2 regions of the Shewanella sp. 10N.286.48.B5 genome follow, and region 1 is predicted to be linked to the other one. Evidence: riboswitches for the same ligand, from Rfam matches in the RefSeq annotation. Region 1 holds a riboswitch; the other holds the start of a gene.
The links. Region 1 has a riboswitch for lysine ahead of BCU57_RS02420 (Na+/H+ antiporter NhaC family protein). Riboswitches for the same ligand answer to the same signal wherever they lie in the genome.
Positions count from the first base shown of each region.

Region 2: it holds a riboswitch for lysine, as region 1 does, so the genes downstream of both, lysC (lysine-sensitive aspartokinase 3) here and BCU57_RS02420 (Na+/H+ antiporter NhaC family protein) in region 1, are expected to answer to the same signal.

Region 1 covers NZ_MCVG02000001.1:558,181-562,618, reverse strand. Annotated here, with positions in the region: gene BCU57_RS02420 (Na+/H+ antiporter NhaC family protein) at 173-1,729, opposite strand; lysine riboswitch at 1,807-2,027, opposite strand; gene BCU57_RS02415 (electron transfer flavoprotein subunit alpha/FixB family protein) at 2,438-3,361, opposite strand; gene BCU57_RS02410 (electron transfer flavoprotein subunit beta/FixA family protein) at 3,364-4,113, opposite strand.
Region 2 covers NZ_MCVG02000001.1:3,162,943-3,167,380, reverse strand. Annotated here, with positions in the region: gene arcA (two-component system response regulator ArcA) at 1-602, opposite strand, end outside; gene BCU57_RS13530 (DUF3293 domain-containing protein) at 1,306-1,743, shown strand; lysine riboswitch at 2,161-2,337, shown strand; gene lysC (lysine-sensitive aspartokinase 3) at 2,586-3,935, shown strand; gene BCU57_RS13520 (succinylglutamate desuccinylase/aspartoacylase family protein) at 3,953-4,438, shown strand, end outside.

The sequences.
Region 1 (4,438 bases):
TTTGAGGTTCACTCTAGTGATTCGACTTAGATATTTAGCTTATATATACCACTTTATTATGCAGCCTTGATTTTAAAACATAAAAAATGCCGCTCATCTGAGCGGCATTTTCATACAAGTTAGCTATATCTAAAGTTCGCGATAAGCTTAAATCAAACCGAGTTAGCTTACGCTATTTAGTGATCAACTTCAGTCCAATAACGCTTAATACAAATAGCACACTACAGGTGACCAAGCCCATGGCCACTGACGCGGTAAAACCTAATACACCGTAGCCAATAATACTAATGACCGCCACGATTAACGCATAAGGTAATTGCGTCATTACGTGATCGATATGGTGACAACTCGCCCCCGTTGACGACAAGATAGTGGTATCTGAAATCGGTGAACAATGATCGCCAAATACTGCACCAGATAACACGGCTGCAAGCATAGGTAACATCATAGTGCTATCACTGCCCATCGCCATATCAGCTGCAATTGGCAACATGATACCGAAGGTACCCCAGCTGGTGCCGGTTGCAAATGCGGTTAGGCCTGCTAATAAAAATAATACTGCAGGTAGCATCGCAAATGGAATATTGCCTGTGGCTAAACTGGCCATGTATTTACCGGTTTCAAGGTTGCCAATAACCGTTGAAATCGTCCAAGCAAATAACAAAATATAAATGGCAGGTAGCATTGATTTAGCGCCAAGTTTGATGCCAGTGAACACCATAGGCAGAGCAATTTTTTGCTTCACAGTTAATACTAAGGTGACCGCTAACCCCACCAGTGAACCGAAAAATAGTGACGAGCTCACTTCAGTATTTTCAAATGCTCCTAAAATGCTAAAAGGTAAATCATTAGCTGATAATGCATCAGCGCCTGACGCCACCATGAAATAGAAGGTTGCCGCAACTAACACTAATATAGGTAAGAATAAGCCAATGATTTTACCGGTTTCCGCTTCTGGTAAATCGGCTGTGGCTCCTGGTGGTAAGCCTTTAGATTCGTCGAACAACTCACCCTTTTGGGCATTTTGTTCATGCTTACGCATTGGGCCAATATCTAAACCAAATAACGCCACACACACCAATAATAATAATGCAAAAATGGCATAAAAGTTCATTGGGATCATTTGCAGGAACACACTTAAATGCCCTGTATCAGCAAAGCCATGAGCCGTTAAAATCCCGCCGATCAGGGCGATAATGTACGCTCCCCAGCTTGAAACAGGCGAGATAACACAAATTGGTGCCGCTGTTGAATCCAATAAGTAGGCTAATTTAGCCCGTGAAATGTGGTAACGGTCGGTGATTGGACGTGCAATAGATCCCACCACAATACTGTTAAAGTAGTCATCAATAAACACTACAACACCAAGGAAGATAGTCATCAACTTGGCATCACGTTTATTGCGAATACGTTGATGAGCCCAATCAGCAAAGGCGCGAGCTGAACCACTTACCGTGATTAATGCCGTGATCATGCCCAAAATCACCAAGAAACCTAAAATTTGTAGGTTCCATGAATTGAGCGCGCCATCATCCCAAACTAGACCCGTGACGGTAATCAGTAAATTTGAGGCTGCAGCGCTAACTGAAAAATCACCGAGTAAAAACACCCCGGTGATAATACCTAAGCCCAATGAAAGTAAGACTCGGCGAGTTAATACTGCGAGCAAAATAGCCACTACTGGTGGCAAAAGCGAGAGAGCCGAATCGGCGTAACTTGTTATCATCATTTCTTATAATTTCTTCGTTGAGTACGAATGGAGAATAACTGATAAGGCAAGTTTACGTTGAATACGTAAACGAAAATCTTTTCAGTAGCACTCCACAGTAATATCAATATCGTTGTCGATATATATTCTTCTACCCTTTCGGATAGAAATTACCATGACAGTGCAGTCCCTTTCGGTAACTGCCCCAATAAATGGTTTTGATAGAATCCATTTACTTCGGCACTAAATCCTTTCCGAATAAGTTATTGGCATCACCCAACTCACCCGTACTGATACTTAATGCACCTCTACTTATGTTAACAACAGAAAGGCTCTGTATATCAACACCCCATCATACAAACATAAGCAGTAGCATCATTGCCAGATAAAACTTGATTATCTTGTGATATATAACATCACAACTAAAACCGCGCACATTGACGCAGCACTAGTGTAACCTTTTATTAGCAAGGGTTCATATTTAACGCAGTGGTAATTTTTGCTCACTGATAGAACCGCACCGCAAATAACAACGCATTAGTATAAATTGGCAGCAACTATCTACGGAACATTAAAAAAGGCTTTTACCTCTCGGTAAAAGCCTTTTAGTGCCGTTTTTTATTAGTGGATATTAACTCACTAAAAAACTAGCGTAAGCCATAATCCTATTATAAAGAGCATTATTTAGGACTCTTATTTAGGGCTCTAATTAAGGGCTCTAATTAAGGACTATAGCAAATTAGTTAGCTCAGGGATCGCTTCAAACAAATCAGCTTCCAGACCATAATCTGCAACCTGGAAAATCGGCGCTTCAGGATCTTTGTTGATTGCCACAATGACTTTAGAGTCTTTCATACCAGCAAGATGCTGAATAGCCCCTGAGATACCTACAGCAATATACAGATCAGGTGCGACAATTTTACCAGTTTGACCTACTTGTAAATCATTCGGTACAAAGCCAGCATCAACAGCTGCGCGCGAAGCACCAACAGCAGCAGTTAATTTATCAGCAAGCGCTTCTAAAATAGCAAAGTTCTCACCACTGCCCATACCGCGGCCGCCGGAAACAATCACCCCAGCACTGCCAAGCTCAGGACGCTCTGATTCAGTTAATGTTTGCGAAACAAATTCTGCCGCTGCTGTGGCAACAAAATCAACCATAACCGCTTCTGCACTGCCGTCATTGGTTGCGGCATCAAAAGCACTGGTTCGTACTGTTAGCACTTTAACCGCATCTAAACTTTGCACTGTCGCTAATGCCGAACCGGCATAAACAGGACGCACGAAGGTATCTGTGCTTACAACTTCAATCACTTCAGAAATTTGCGCCACATCTAATAACGCCGCGACTCGTGGCAGGGTATCTTTACCGACACTGCTAGCCGCAGAAATAATATGTTCGTAATCACCTGCAAGGTTAACCACTAACTGTGAAAGGTTTTCTGCTAGTTGCGCTTGATACACAGCATTATCAGCAACTAATACCTTGCTTACGCCTGTTAATGCTTGCGCTGCGGTAACTGCTGCAGCGCAATCACTACCAGCAACTAACACATGCACATCACCACCAATGGCAACCGCTGCGCTTACTGCTTTAGCGGTATCTAATTTTAAGCTTGCGTTATCATGTTCAGCTAATACTAAAATAGTCATAATTAGATCACCTTCGCTTCATTTTTTAACTTTTCAACTAATTCAGCCACTGAATTCACCATGATGCCAGCTTTACGCTCAGCTGGAGGGGTGACTTTTATAATGGTTTGATGTGCTTTTAAGCTTACGCCTAAATCATCAATTGAAAGTGTCTCTAATGGCTTACGCTTAGCTTTCATAATATTAGGTAATGATGCGTAACGAGGTTCATTTAAACGTAAATCAACCGTAACCACCGCTGGTAATGGCATTTTTATTGTTTGTAAGCCGCCGTCAATCTCACGGGTTACTTCTGCACTGTCTGCCGTTAATGTTAGCTCTGATGCAAACGTTGCTTGAGGCATATTCGTTAATGCAGCTAGCATTTGACCGGTTTGGTTATTGTCGCCATCAATAGATTGCTTACCAAATATCACTAATTCTGCTTGTTCTTTTTCTTGAACCGCTTTTAAAATTTTAGCAATCGATAACGGCACTAACTCGTCATCAGTCAGGACATGAATAGCACGGTCGGCACCAAGCGCCATCGAGGTACGTAATTGTTCTTGAGCATTTTTAGCTCCAATAGTGACCACAACAATTTCCGTAACACTTCCTGCTTCTTTCAATCTTACAGCTTCTTCAACTGCAATTTCACAGAATGGGTTTAACGCCATTTTCAAATTAGCAGTATCAACATTTGTGTTGTCAGCGTTTACTCTGACCTTCACATTTGCATCGACTACGCGCTTTACAGGCACCAATACTTTCATGGGATTTCCTTTTACACCTTCAATGTATGTGGACGGCACATTGGTTTTAACCAATGTAATATGGCTCAACTTTACGGCCTGTTAACGTTAACGTCAACCTAAGTCAAACACTTGTTTATATTTTTTTTGGCTCAATGTGCGTTTAAAAGAACTGACATCTGCACAATTTATATTAAATAAGGTACCTAAAAGGGTAGATTAATTAATTTTTATCTACTTATTGATGATTTTATTTGATCCATTCAGATTTAGTTTCTATTATTAATGACTATTCAAGTAAACTTATTTTGCTACTATTAAATATTGTGCTTTATTGACATGTTTA
Region 2 (4,438 bases), 2.6 Mb from region 1:
ACAGTACGGTCATGTGGCTTAAGCTCACGGCCAGTCATTTTCATTAACAAGTCTGCACGAGTTAAGATTTTGCCTGGGTTTTCTACAAAGTGAAGCATCGCACGGAATTCACTGCGAGGTAATTTGTAAGACTCACCTTGTGGGCTAACTAAAGAACGGCTGTTGATTTCTAAGCTCCAACCGTTGAAACGGTAAAACTCAACTGAACCTTTTTCTTCGGTTTCAGCGCCAGCGCTGTTTACACGAGTTAATAGGTTACGAGCACGGATAGTTAATTCACGTGGGTTAAATGGCTTAGTGATGTAGTCATCAGCGCCAATTTCTAAACCAAGGATCTTATCAACTTCGTTATCACGGCCAGTAAGGAAAATAAGGCCAATGTTATTAATTTCACGAAGTTCACGGGCTAATAATAAACCGTTTTTACCAGGAAGGTTGATATCCATAACAACAAGATTAATCTTATTATCCTGCATGGCTTTATGCATTTCTGCGCCATCGTTTGCTTCAGTTACTACATACCCTTCGGCTTCAAAAATACTACGTAGAGTATTACGGGTTACAGCTTCATCTTCAACAATAAGAATGTGTGGGTTTTGCATGTCATTTACCTAAATTAAAAACAATTCGATTCTAGTCATGTTGCACTAGGGCTGTGGCGTTATATAGCTAAGAAAACGCCGATAATTTATAAATTCACGATAGGTGTTTATCTATGTCTGCCCTGAACAAAACACGCTTCATGACTAACTACATTATATAAACCAGTTTAAGGCACTAATATTTATCGCACTTCTATAAAAGAGTTATACGTGACGTAAATTTTGATCATAAAAAATCAATATTCAGATCGTATGCTGAGCTTGAGTAAGCTCACAACCTGTCAAAATATCTGTAAAACCGATGATTCATATAAACTAAGAGATTAAATTGCTGATTAAAGTTCCTTCGCAACCTAATTTTGTCCTACATTTATATTCAGTCTTTTAAAATGTAGAACACATTTTAAAAGCTTGAACACTTTACCAAGATTTAATTTCAGTAAATGTAGTCGCTTGTGTCACAACTTAGCGTTATGTAGCAAAATCTAGCTAGTGTGAGATATTGTACTCGTTTTAGGCATTTGTTAACAAATGAAATGTTAACAAATTTACGGGGAAGATTTGTTACAAAAATGCTTTTTTGGGTAAGCTTATGATTTTTAGGTTAAATATAATTATTGTTCTTGTGACTTACATCACACAGGGTGTTGGTCCAAGTCTTGGTTTGCTACACTGAATTGGTCTAAATTGAGAAAAATAAATGATGAATAATTCAATAGATAACCTTTGGTTTAAGTATCAAGGGACCCAATTTCTACTTACTCAGCGCCTTTCTTACGCTGTCCCCTTCGCCATTGTCACCGCCCATAATCCCTTAGGCAGCCAATTGAATCCGTGTCAAAACCGTTTGTTAGATAGGCGACTTCAACGGAAAATTCAGCAATTTAATAGCCCCTATCGTTGCTTAATTGGCGCGGCGCCAGACTTATCTCATATGGAAAAAAGTTGGGCAGTCTTTATAGAAAAAGACCAAGCGTTAGCGTTAGGCCGAGAGTTTAAACAGCTCGCTATTTACTATGTTGATAATGGGGTGTTGTCATTACTTGCCTGTGGTGAAGCACCTGACAAGGAAGTGTTAATTGGCGAGTTTGGCCCACGAACGGTTTTAGTTAATGAATTACCTGATTTGCACGATGAATAACATGATCGGCGATTAAGTGACATTTGTATCAGTTATCGAGGATGTTTAATATCAGTAACTCCTTCTATAGGTACTTAGTTAAGTGCCTTTTTTTATTGTTATTTTTATATTTTTATTAGGGCAATGGTTATTTATATACTGTTGAAACTTGATTGTTAATATTGAAGCTTAATTGTGCAGTTTAGTTGAAGGTTTTAACTCAATAACCTCGAGTTTACATTGAGGTTATTACTTTTTATTTTTTAATCACTATTGTTTTATATCACTTTTTTGTTTCAAATTATAAATAACAGCTTACATGATACTATTTTGAGCTCAGTGTCTCTATTTACGTATTGTGTTATTTGACGACTTTATGGCATATCCCAATTGACTTGAGTTGTTATTTATTGGTATTTTCATGCTCTTCCTGTGGGAAGAAACAGAAGAGGAGCGTTAGCTAGGTAGTAAGTTCGAGGAAAACCAATTCCTATGACAGCTTATGAGGGAGATTAGCGCCGAGGTACTGGTATGTTTGGTTGGCATTCGGTATCGGTCGTTTAGGTTGAATCCTAGCGATTGTCACCTATTTTTTGGTGGAGAGCTTCTGGTGAAAGATTGCTGTTTCCCTTCTTTAAGGGTGCGTTATCACTGCACCAGGCTCTTCGAACGAAGTAAGTTCGGAGTGTAATCATGTTTTTACGTATTAAATTTCAAGTTGTTCCAATACTGTGTACTCAGTTTATGTCTACTCAGTCCATGTCTACTGAAAGTATGTTTAGTCAAAGTTTGTCTGCTAAAACTTTGTCTACTAAAACTTTGTCTAGTAAAAGTTCGTCTGCGAATGTCGTGGAGGTATCAGCATGAGTTTAGTTGTTGCTAAGTTCGGTGGCACCTCAGTTGCTGATTTTGACGCCATGAACCGCTGTGCGGACATTATTTTAGCCAATGCCAATACCCGCGTCGTTGTTGTTAGTGCTTCTAGCGGTGTCACTAATTTACTGGTTGAGTTAACTCAAGCCAATGTGAACGACCAACGCCGCTTAAGTTTAGTCACTCAAATTGCTAAAATTCAATATGACATTGTTGATAAGCTGGCGCGTCCACAAGATGTAGCTGCTACGATTGATAAGCTATTAAGCAGAATGGCAGTGCTTAGTGATAAGTTAGTGCTCGATAGAAGCAAAGCCATCATTGATGAGCTGTTATCCATGGGTGAGCAATGTTCATCATTATTGTTCTCTGCGGTTATTCGCCAAAAAGGCACGCCATCAAGTTCATTTGATGTGCGCCAAGTATTAAGAACCGATAGCCATTTTGGTAAAGCAGAGCCGCAAATTGAGCAAATTGCGCTCCTAGGCGCGGAGCATTTACAGCCGTTATTGGCTCAGCAAGTGATCGTGACTCAAGGTTTTATTGGCGCTGATGAAGCAGGCAACACCACCACCTTAGGCCGTGGCGGCAGTGATTATTCAGCTGCGTTATTAGCTGAAGCCTTAAAAGCAGATGCGGTAGAGATTTGGACTGATGTGGCCGGAATTTATACCACTGACCCACGTTTAGCGCCTAATGCGAGACCTATCGCTGAAATTAGCTTTAATGAAGCGGCTGAGATGGCTACCTTTGGCGCTAAAGTATTACACCCTGCGACGATTTTACCGGCCGTGCGTCAACAAATTCAGGTGTTTGTTGGTTCCAGTAAAGCACCTGAACAAGGTGGAACTTGGATCCGTCATCAAGTAGAAGATGCCCCGGTTTATCGAGCTGTGGCTCTAAGACGCGATCAAACTTTATTAAACCTGCATAGCTTACAAATGCTCCATGCTCAGGGCTTTTTAGCGCACACCTTTGCCACGCTTGCTAAGCATAAAATTTCAGTTGATTTGATTACCACCTCAGAAGTTAATGTGTCACTAACGCTTGATAAAACCGGTTCTGACTCCAGCGGGCAGGGGTTATTAAGCGAGTCATTACTGCAAGAACTATCACAAAATTGCCGTGTAAGAGTGGAAGATAAATTAGCTTTAGTGGCGATTATTGGTAATCAAATAGCGTCAACAGCAGGTATTTGCAGCCGAGTTTTTGGGGTACTTGAACAGCATAATGTGCGCATGATTTGCCAAGGGGCTAGCCCACATAACTTATGTGTTCTCGTCGCTGAATCTGAAGCCGCAGATGTGGTTAACTCTCTGCACCAAAACTTATTTGAATAATTGCTAACGTGGCAGGTATGACATCAGTGAATTCAATTACAGAACAGGCTAACGATTATTCAGCCACCATGTCTCGGGTTGAAGTGGGAGAGCTTGCCACAGGCCAAGCGTTAACGGCGCCACTGTTTAGCTTTAAAGGCTCAGATGACGCCGCGCCCAGTGTTTATATTCAGGCCAATGTTCATGGGGCTGAAGTGCAGGGTAATGCGGTGATACATCAGCTGATGACTTTACTGCAAGACTACACTGTATTAGGCGATATTCACTGCGTGCCATTAGCCAACCCTTTAGGCATTAATCAAAAAAGTGGCGAGTTTACCTTAGGGCGATTTGATCCTATCACTGGGGTGAATTGGAACCGAGAGTATTATGATCAGTCACTTGATATTGCGAGCTGGTTCACTGAGCATCAACACTTTGCCGACAAGGACTTGTTTAGTGCTTTTAGGCAAACCTTAGTCAATAATTGCCAGCAACGTTTAGCCAACCTTTGGGGTATTAGT